DNA from 3 places in the Paenibacillus kyungheensis genome. Region 3 is predicted to be linked to each of the others. Evidence: riboswitches for the same ligand, from Rfam matches in the RefSeq annotation. Region 3 holds a riboswitch; each other region holds the start of a gene.
What was found. A riboswitch is a leader RNA that binds a small molecule or an ion and turns the genes downstream of it on or off. The one in region 3 is predicted to bind cyclic di-AMP.
Positions count from the first base shown of each region.

Region 1: another riboswitch for cyclic di-AMP. It lies ahead of kdpF (K(+)-transporting ATPase subunit F); the one in region 3 lies ahead of PQ456_RS00120 (resuscitation-promoting factor).
Region 2: another riboswitch for cyclic di-AMP. It lies ahead of PQ456_RS21885 (hypothetical protein); the one in region 3 lies ahead of PQ456_RS00120 (resuscitation-promoting factor).

Region 1 covers NZ_CP117416.1:2,314,120-2,317,779, forward strand. Annotated here, with positions in the region: gene PQ456_RS10260 (carboxypeptidase regulatory-like domain-containing protein) at 1-881, shown strand, start outside; cyclic di-AMP (ydaO/yuaA leader) riboswitch at 1,185-1,389, shown strand; cyclic di-AMP (ydaO/yuaA leader) riboswitch at 1,452-1,633, shown strand; gene kdpF (K(+)-transporting ATPase subunit F) at 1,882-1,962, shown strand; gene kdpA (potassium-transporting ATPase subunit KdpA) at 1,982-3,652, shown strand.
Region 2 covers NZ_CP117416.1:5,041,681-5,045,340, forward strand. Annotated here, with positions in the region: gene PQ456_RS21870 (hypothetical protein) at 1-447, opposite strand, end outside; gene PQ456_RS21875 (hypothetical protein) at 471-791, opposite strand; gene PQ456_RS21880 (oxidoreductase) at 837-1,574, opposite strand; gene PQ456_RS21885 (hypothetical protein) at 1,656-2,051, opposite strand; cyclic di-AMP (ydaO/yuaA leader) riboswitch at 2,172-2,348, opposite strand; gene PQ456_RS21890 (hypothetical protein) at 2,760-3,218, shown strand; gene PQ456_RS21895 (universal stress protein) at 3,270-3,660, shown strand, end outside.
Region 3 covers NZ_CP117416.1:25,787-29,446, reverse strand. Annotated here, with positions in the region: gene rnmV (ribonuclease M5) at 1-432, opposite strand, end outside; gene PQ456_RS00120 (resuscitation-promoting factor) at 630-1,748, opposite strand; cyclic di-AMP (ydaO/yuaA leader) riboswitch at 2,072-2,295, opposite strand; gene PQ456_RS00115 (TatD family hydrolase) at 2,491-3,258, opposite strand; gene PQ456_RS00110 (HD domain-containing protein) at 3,306-3,660, opposite strand, start outside.

The DNA of each region.
Region 1 (3,660 bases), 2.3 Mb from region 3:
CTACCAAAGGGCCCACTCAATATGAACAGCTTAGTCATATTGCCAAAGCAGGCTATTATTTTATTAGAGTAAGTTCTTATCAAGGGGCAGATACAACTAATCCATTTACAGTATTTGCTGTAACATCGGATACGTATGATGCTAATGAACCTGATGATAATCCATGGTTAGCCAAAGATCGCGGAGCTGCTCCTTTTGTCAGTACACAGAATATTGATAACAGCTTTGATGAAGATTGGACAAAAGTCACTTTGACAGCTCAGTCTAAGATGAATTTGCGTTTAGACAACACATCGACGTATGGAACATATCAGTTACAGCTATTTAATGCTAATCTAGTGAGTCAAGGAACACTTGCCCAGAATACCAATGGTCAAGTTACATTACCTGCGGGCACTTATTATATTCAAGTATTAGCACCTTCGACATTCGATCTCACTAAACCATACAAATTATCTGTTAATTATCAGACAGCAGATGTCTCAAGAGTGACTGTTAGTGATATCACTACAGATGGTGGTCTCTATGGATTTATTGATTATGGACAAGGTAAAAAGTGGCGTGTGAAAAGCAATATTGTGATTACCGGTCGTGCATTTGATGCAACAGGTACTCCTGTAGGGAATGCCATAGTAACTACCAATATCACGACTATTTTAAATGGCAAAGTGATTTCTGGAACAGCTACTACGGATGGGTATGGTAATTTTACAATGCCTGTTTATATTAATAACCCGGGTGTAGGACAATATACATTCCAATCATCTCGGTACAGACATTACTATGATGTAGTCAGAATCCAATTTTTCAACAATGGAAAACAACTTAATTCAGACATCAGCACGTTGTACCATTTTGCTTATGAGATTTATACAGGTTGACATAACAAGGCAAAATGATAGGATATTGCGTAACAAATGACATAATCGTTTTCAGAATTTACTGCAAAACAATGATCAATATCATGTAACTAAAATAAAAAAGTAGATAAACGATGAAAAAGAGAGAAAATAGGAGCCTGAGACAGATAACTTTTCAATAGTTATCTGAAAATGAAAGCTGTGATGATTCACAGCTTTTTTTGCGTCTTTTCTCAGCTTTACAGTTGACAAGGACAGGCGTATTATTCATTGCAGGCAGTTGATGAATACGATTCAGCAACTGATATAAATGAAGTTTCCAATGTTTGTTGATCGCTGAGTTTTCGGTATTAACCGAAAAACGGGGGAACCAAATTGCGATTTCACAAAACGGTGTGAGAGCCGGAATGTGAATCGTTGGGGTGAATCTGCATACTGACTTAACCATGGTATAGTCAGACAATGCAGTAGGGCGACTCTCACCGCCCGAATCCGACAGCTAACCTCGTAAGCGTGGATTAGGAGAGAAGTGTGAAGCTTGTGCCGATCTGACACAGTGTAATACGACTCTGTGTTTTTTGATATGTTAACAATGTCACAACGCTTAATTTTCATATGCATATGAAAAGCGGGGGAACCAACCGTTGATGAAGATAACTGATACGAAGAGTCAGTTACTACACAACATGGGGTGAATTCCGGTATCTACCGGAACGGGCGATCTTCCAGCCCGAATCCGACAGCTAACTCCGTAAGCGTATAGGGGAGAACTCCTAACCAGCAACTCGGCAGGTACACGATAAGTGTGCGTGTTTGTAGAGGCCTGGGGAAAAGTTCTGCTTTTCTCCAGGCTTCTTTTTTTATGCCTTTTTTAGCAAATGATTACTTACAAAATGAATGCAGGGAGTCTTACACACATGATGGATATACTGATGATTGGTTTAATGGTGATCATGACTTTAGGGTTGAGCGGGTTGCTGCAATGGGCATCTGTAGCTATCGGAGAAAGAAGGAATGAGCGATGACTTGGCTGCTGTGGATTATTATTGGTGGATTAACAATCTATCTATGTTATGCATTGATTTATCCAGAAAAATTCTAATGGGTCAGGGGAGAACATCGTGAGTATCTTTTCATATATCGGAATTGCAGTCACTATTATCATCGCTATACTTATTGCTCGGCCAACCGGACATTATATTGCTTATGCTTTTGAAAATAAACCCAATCGCTTGGATCGTTGGTTTTATCCGATAGAGAAATGGATTTACAGGTTCGGCGGTATCAAAAATGAAAATCAAACATGGAAGCAGTATGCAGGAGCGGTTCTGATCAGTAATTCAGTGATCTTGCTGATTACGTACATGATCTTTCGTTTCCAACATATTTTACCAATGAATCCAGCAGGAATTACCAATATGAGTCCTGATCTGGCATTTAATACAGCGATTAGTTTTATTACAAATACCAATTTACAGCATTATAGCGGAGAAAGCGGATTGTCTTTATTCTCACAGATGACAGCGATCATCTTTATGATGTTTGTATCGCCGGCGACAGGGATTGCAGTCGCTATTGCATTTATTAGAGGGATCACAGGTAAGCCACTTGGCAATTTCTTTACAGATCTCGTACGAGCAATCACACGAATCTTGTTACCATTAGCATTTGTGATGGCAATTGTATTTGTAGGATTAGGTGTACCGCAGACATTGCATACTTTAATCACTGCGCAGACGTTACAAGGAACAGAGCAACAGATTGGTACCGGCCCTATAGGATCATTTCTAGCGATCAAAGAATTAGGTAACAATGGTGGCGGATATTTTGGAGCCAACTCTGCTCATCCTTTTGAAAATCCGGGCGGATTCAGTAATATGTTACAGATGTTAATGATGTTACTTGTGCCGATGTCACTTCCATTTACGTATGGTAAAATGGTCGGCAACTCCAAACAAGGTAGAGTATTATTTGTATCAATGGTGATGATGTTTGTCGTCATGCTTAGTGTATCTCTTGTCAGTGAATCTCAAGGGAACCCATTGATTAATCAATTAGGTATTCAACATCAGTCTGGATCGATGGAAGGGAAAGAAGTACGGTTAGGCGAAGCACAATCTTCATTCTACTCTGTCGTCACAACCGCTTCAGAGACAGGTGCTGTCAATAACATGCATGACACGTTAACACCTATTGGCGGATTGATTTCACTTGGGAATATGATGCTTAATACGGTATTTGGCGGTTCTGGTGTAGGGTTATTAAATATTCTAATGTATGCCATTATTGCTGTGTTCTTATCCGGTCTAATGGTTGGACGAACACCTGAATTTCTCGGTCGCAAAATTGAAGGTAAAGAAATGAAGCTGATTGCAGTCACCTTGCTGATTCAACCTTTATTGGTATTAGCGCCGACAGCAATAGCTGTGATGACACAATCCGATACGATTTCTAATCCGGGTTATCATGGATTAACACAAGCGCTGTATGAATTTACTTCATCAGCTGCGAATAACGGATCAGGATTTGAAGGATTAGGCGATAATACACCGTTTTGGAATATTATGACCGGTGTTGTGATGTTTATCAGTCGTTATTTCTCAATGGTAACGTTGTTAGCTGTTGCAGGGTCATTAATGGCGAAAAAACCTGTTCCAGAAACAAGCGGAACATTGCGTACAGATCAAGCATTGTTCGGCGGTATGTTTATTATTTCTGTTATTTTAGTCGGTGCGCTTACGTTTTTCCCGGCAGTTGTACTTGGGCCGATTGCAGAAATGCTAACGTTGTAAAAAGAAAC
Region 2 (3,660 bases), 240 kb from region 3:
CTCGATATACGTATGATGTAATTTGGCATAAGAGCGTTCATTTTTGAAAATATGCGCAGCCAGTAGACGATATCCTTCAGCCGATAATGTATCTCGCAACAGCGTAATTACAGGTACAGCTAATTTGAGATCTTGATAATTGAAATAGATTTGAAAATCACTGATATAGACCGCATCCAGCCCGCACCCTTTCTCAGAAGGATCATCTTCTGACTCGGTAGGCTTAGCAGCTTGTGAATATGTGACCTTGAGATACCCGATCAACAACATCGAAGCAGGCGAAATGGTAGATTGATCATCCGATACAATCGTAGAACTATCTGTAGACCCTTCGAGCGCTGGTTCTGGTCTGTGCATATAGATATTTAGACTATGGGAGTGCGGTTCAAATGCAATATAAAAATCGCCAATTACACGACTGCACAGTGGAATATACCCGTCTGGCATAGAGCACTCCTGCCTGTTATTCATTATTTTTGTAGAAATTGAATTGTAAATTGAATCGCTTCTAATGCTTCTTGCACAAATGCTTTATTTTCTTTTTCCCATTCATTCGGATCGTCCATAAATGAATCATCTAACCAATCTTCAAGTCCAGCCACGATTTTGCGACGTTCATTAGGTGCAGGTGCTTTTCCACGTAATGCTTGAATAGCACTGCGCATCACTTTGCAAGAAGATTGGATAAAAGGATAATCGTCTTTATCCCATGCTTTGGCATTATCCATATCGTAAAAAGCAATCCATTTTTCGATAATTGAAGCGGCTTGCTTTGGTTCTAACTGAGGCATATTGCTATTCTCCATTTCTATAATTAAAAATTGAACTATAACCTACTACGATCTCGCTGATTTGCTCATTGAAGCGGAGCGACTCTGGGACTCGTCTGCGATTCGTTGCAATTGATCTGACATATATATGTGAGTACCTGACTTGGAGGTCTGAGCGATCCGATACATCGCTCGTGCAACGTCACTTGCTTCGATACCTCGATATTTGCGAAGAGGACCTATCATTAGAAATGATAGTGCTTGAGAGACTACAGCACCGAATTGCTCTCCTGCGCGGCTATTTTTGCGTTTGCCTAGCAATAAGGATGGACGAACAATCGATAATGAAGAATAACCAACTTGTTGTAACCGTTGCTCCATATCTCCTTTGGTACGTGTATAAAAAATACTGGATTTGGGATCAGCGCCCATCGAGCTGATCACGATAAACTGCTTGGCTCCTTGTTTGTACGCCACCATAGCGACAGACACCGGATACAATACATCAATCTCGATCATCTGCGCTTGCGTTCCTGCTTGCTTAATCGTTGTACCGAGACAGCAAAAGACATCATCTGCTTTCATCTCTGCTCGATAATCTTCTAATCTACGATAATCCACTACGATCTGTTGCAACTTCAGATGTTGTAGTTGTTGCACAGGTTCACGGACAAGAGCAATCACTCGTGTATATTCTGTGCTATCTAATAACTGACGCAACAACTTTTTGCCCACAAGACCTGTTGCTCCAGCGACGAGTGCTGTTTTACCGATCACAACGATCATCTCCATTCTGCGCATCATCTTGGTTCTCTATCTTCTTTATTATCAAGATATCACCGACAAATTGCAAAATAAAATGATCGTTGGATCAGCAGTCTTTTTTTATAATAAAAACGAAGCGCTACTTCCATTGGTATGAATAATATAATCTGCACCCAAACCACGATAAATTAAGCGTGATTGGCTGCCTTCTGTAATGACATATAGCTTATCAGATGTCCATGCACGACAGATCTGGATATAACGACAACATAACGGTAGACTACGTTCAAATAAATAGATTTTGCCAATATTCAATTGCGGGATACGCCATAAGTCTTGTCGCTGAGTATCTATTACTAGAATATGCTCAATACCTATCTTTTCAAATCGAAGCTGATCTGCCTGACTGTTCACTATAATAGCAAACGGTATTTTTTTAACTTTGAGTAATTGAATAAATTGCTCCCCTGCTACTGTAGCAGGCGATACCAGTACAAATTCCTGTTCGTACTCCATGCGTGTTCGCGCTCCTCCACTCATTGTAGACAACAAAAAAAAGCCGTTAGAAGAGGACCTCTTCATCAGCTTCTAAGACAGGAGCAAAAAAGCCCCTGATATGGCATAGATGACTGTTGTCGTCTCTCTTATTGCAGCTTACGAGGTTAGCTGACGGATTCGGAAGTAAGAGTCTCCCTACAGATAGATCAACCTGAGCTGTCGTCTCTGATTCACCCCTGAATAGATCTCTAATACCCTGTCTATTCGTATGGTTCCCCCGCTTTCTGAAAGGTCTAGATTTAGCCTTTCAGCCATTAAGCTGTAATGAACTTGAATGAAATCATACGCCCGCCTTTTTCGTTTGTAAAGCAGTCTGACTCTTCATAAGGAGTGAATTTGAATCAATTCCTTTATCTTTTGAGCAGTATGCTCTTATTTTCATCATTCCATCCTTCTTTTTCTGCTGTTTGCGCAGTATTTATATAAACGGTTGTATCAGCAAGCATGATAGCCATTAGAACGTGATTGAGACCAATGAATCCGATTACATCGTTATTTTCAAGCATATAAAGCCTATTAAAAGCTTAGATTTGATTTTACTTCTACCCTTAACGGTACTATGATTGCTAACAATATCTGACATCAAAAAAGTGTGCCGGTTACTGATTTATCTGGTTTTACTATGTATAGAGATAGCGATTTTATTTGAAGGAGTGTAGATTTGAGATGAGTTTAATTTCGCCGATAGCGCCTGCTAGCAATACTGTATCCACGGTGGATCTGGCTACACATCATATTCATTCGATTGAAGTGTTCCAGTATGATAATCATCTGCTTGCGTTACCTGATATGGATGGGTATCTGCATTGTGGGCTGTTAAAAATAGCAAGTCATGGGATTACCGGTTGGGCGGAATATTCGTTTACCGATCAGGTTCAACATTTAGACCTGGTGAAATGGTGCCGGGTATTCTCTACGCTGAAAAAATGCTCGCTACAGCAAGCACAATCTCATATCGCTCAACATCATGCTAGCTGGGGAGATGTGCGTAGTCAGGTGATGGTAGAGGCTTTAACTGATCTATGCAATCGTCTACAAGATCCGCCCGATGTATGGGCATCTTCTGATATACTGGTGAATCATGCTTTTTTGTTAGATTATACAATCGCTTATTATTCCTTTTAAATAATTATGGTTAATGGATCATAACTACCTCAATAAAGGAGTGTATCTAGCTTGAATTCTGAAAAGATTATGGTCTGTGTGTATTATGGACCCAATGGAGAACGATTGATCAGGCGTGGTATTCATTTATCTCAACTTATTCAGTCTCCACTTTGTGTATTAAGTGTAATCGATCAACCTCTCGATGAAATGGATCAACAACAAGAGAACTATGTAGCGTTATGGCGTAAATTAACAGAAGAAGCTGGCGGTCATTTTGTGCTTTTAGAAAGTAACGGACAAGAAGCGGCTGATATTATTACTTCTACCGCTCAACAACACGATATTACGCAACTTATTATTGGACAATCGGCTCAGACTCGCTGGCAAGAAATTATAAAAGGTTCGATCGTAAACGATCTACTGGAAAAGCTGGGAGCGATCGATCTACATATTGTAGCGG
Region 3 (3,660 bases):
CAAGTTGCCCATTTTCATTCTTCGCTCTGCTGCATCTGGCTGCATTACCAGTCCTGTCATAATCAAGTCTTCCCAATCGATCAAAATCTCTGCTTCTGGCATTTCAGAATGTACACGTGCAAGTGCTTCACGAATCGCTTCAGGCGAAGCATTCTCAACACCGATATCACCTTTGAGCGTAGCTTCGCTTTCAGGAATAAAAGCATGTTTACAACCAGGTACTTTCTGCGCGACGATCTTACGTATCCGTTCACCAGCAAAATCAGGATCTGTTAATATGATCACACCGCGGCGTTCTTGAGCTAACTTCACCCGACGAATAACATGAGCTCCAATCGCTGAACCACCAGTTTCGATCGTATCCGCGTCTACAGCTCGTTTAATCGCTACTGTATCGTCTCTACCTTCCACCACAATCACTTCTTTAATCACGTTGATTGTACGCTTCCCTTCACTCTGTAAATAATGACCTCTATCTATTCACTATAAATTGATCTTAACAGAACAAAAAGAAGAGGAATATTCCTCTTCTTTTTGTTTTCCTTATTCACGCTCATGGTTAATATTATTTATATCATATAACAGATGACTGGGCTTAAGCAATGGCGTTATCCCAATCAACACCCTGACTAGGGTTTAACCGGACCAATTACATATACAGTGTAACCGGATTTACGTCCAAATGCTCTCGCTTGGCTCAAGCTGTCTATATATACGTCGATTTTATTACCGTTAATAGCACTACCGGTATCTTCAGCACGGCGGAAGCCAATGCCTTCAATGTATACCCACCATCCCATAGGAATGACACTCGTATCGACTGCAATCGTACGACCTTCTGTTACACGTGCTCCAGAAGCAGTCACTGTACCTAGACCAGGTTCTTGAGACGAATAAGCAGTAAGAGATACATTGTTCAGTACTTTCGCATAAGAAAAATCTACACCTGCTTTGGAAGTACTATTACTGGAACCTCCACTAGATGATGCAGCTGCAAGAAGCTTAGGCTCTTCTTTTTTGGTACCTATTGCTACAATCTTATCTTGCACTTTTGCGGTTGTTTTTTTATCAACCATACGTTTAGAGACGAATTCTCCATCTTCGTATACTTTCTCGATGTATTGAACCACTTTACCTGTTTGACCACTTTGTACTAACTTTGTTTTACCTTCAACCATAGAAGCATCGGTTTTTTTAACAGTTTGATAAGGAATCTTTACAACTTTTTTCGCTACAAACGATTTGGTGCGAACAATCTTGATATCCATATTGTCATGAACTGAAGATTCCATTGCTGGTGTAAGTTGATCTTGACCTGACAATGTTAATCCAGCTTGCTCCAATGTGTTACCAACTGTCTTAGAGGTGGTATAGATTTTCTTCGTACCACCATCTGCCGTAATGTTTACTGCAACCGCATGGTTAATGTAAACTTTATCGCCATCTTGAAGTGCGCCATTCATCGGCATTGACACTTTATCTTGTGGTGCCACTTTAATTTGATTTTCATCAAGCAGTTGAGAAAGCATCAATTTACGTGTTTCCACGGTTTGTGCTTTGCCGTCAATGACAACAGAAATATTTTTACCCGCTTGATTATAAAGTAGGGACAATAGCATCGCTGCAAGAGCGATAACCAATAATGCAGCCCACAATACATAGCGTAGATTTTGTTGCTTCCAACTCAGCGCATAAGACATGCTGGATGAGCGCGAACCATGGGTTTTTTCGAAAGGAGCAATTGCCACTTCTTCCGTCCTCCTTCATAGTCTCGCCGTCTAGCTGTGACGTAATTGTATATGACGCGACTATATAACAGAATTTTCACAGGCTGATCGTAAGCATAAGATTATCGAATCTGTGTGATAATCTTTCGTGATGTTCAAAAATGCCTGCGCCATGGTCAGTCTAAGGGACATACCTAATATCTGAAAGATCAAGCTTCAAATATCGTATCTCTATACCTTTTCCTTTTGCCCAAAACAAAAGAAGCCTCTGGAAAAGAGCAAGAGCAACTTTTCCTTGGCTTCCGACGTATTTGAATACAGTTCGGAAAACGTTAGAAAATACGAGGTTGCCTCTGCATCGCTTACGGGGTTAGCTGTCGGATTCGGACACATTGTATTGCTTGCCCTTTGAAGGCTCCTCCGCTCATGGCGCGAGTACCTCCAATTCACCCCATAGACCCTGTAAAAGGAATCATACATAATGACTTCGGTATTCTGATAATAATGGCTTGAAGACATATGTTGGTTCCCCCGTTTTCCTATGCAGGAAACTCAGCGAGACCGAATCATGGAATCTTGCGTGATAACAGCAAGATTAAATCACTGATGAAATAATATCCCGAACCCAACCCTCATGTAAAGCGACGAGCAAGCACGTTTTTCTGAATAAATGGTTAAAAAGTTGTCATATTCTTCGATTTTTTGATGATAATTTATTCATATATCCGTTTAACGATGTTTTTTGCGTGATTTACTCTGTTTTTCATCGAATGCCAAATCGTTCCAGTGCATTTTTAGTTGTAATTGTACTAATTTCTTCCAGTGATACCCCTTTTAGCGCTGCTGCCGCTTCTGCTACAAGTGTCACATAACCGGACTCATTTCGTTTTCCACGATAAGGATGTGGTGTCAAAAATGGGGAATCTGTTTCAAGTAAAAGACGGTCCATCGGAACCTTTTGTAACACCTCTTTAGGTTGCTTCGCATTTTTGAATGTAATCGGTCCTCCAAACGATAAATGGAAGCCCATATCAAGACACATTTTGGCTGTTTCCCAGCTACCTGAAAAAGAGTGCATCACTCCTCCGACTTCATGTGCATTTTCTTCACGTAAAATCTTTACAATATCTTCGTGTGCATCACGATTATGAATCACAATCGGCATATGAATGGAGCGTGCCAGACCAATTTGTTCACGTAATACTTTGTGTTGCACTTCTTTTGGAGAAGTATCCCAGTGATAATCAAGACCAATCTCACCGATAGCAACTACTTTCTCATGTTTGCATAACGATTCGATCCATTCGAGATCACCAGGTTGCATATGAATCGCATCTACAGGATGCCAACCTATCGCTGCATATATAAATTCGTAACTTTCTACCAATTCCATTGTGGTTGGAATCGTTTCGCGGTTGAAGCCAACATTGATCATACGTGTTACACCCTGTGCATAAGCACGTTCAATGACTTCTTTACGATCATCGGCAAATTCAATCGAATCCAAGTGAGTATGTGTATCAAATAACATATATTTTTCTCGCTCCTTCTCTGTTTTACACACTTTTTTCTTTTATTTTAGATTTCAAATTCCATTTGAGGTGGATTGATTTTATTTTCAAATATTGCTGCTACTTCTTCTGATAACTGATGAATGACTTTTTCCAATTTATCCTGCGGATAGTAGAGATGATATCGACCACGATGAATACCGCTGATTGAACGTACAATATCCGATACTTCTGAAATTTCTTGAATACGATTTTGACGATCTAATAGTAGAATTTGTTTTTCCTTTTTAGGATCGCCCGGACGAAATACATCATAAGGAAGATCAGTTGGAAAATCGATTTCCAGATCATATTGAGGATGCAATCCCACTCTAGCAAATTCATTTCGAATACTATCGATCGTTTCCAAATCAATTAAATCG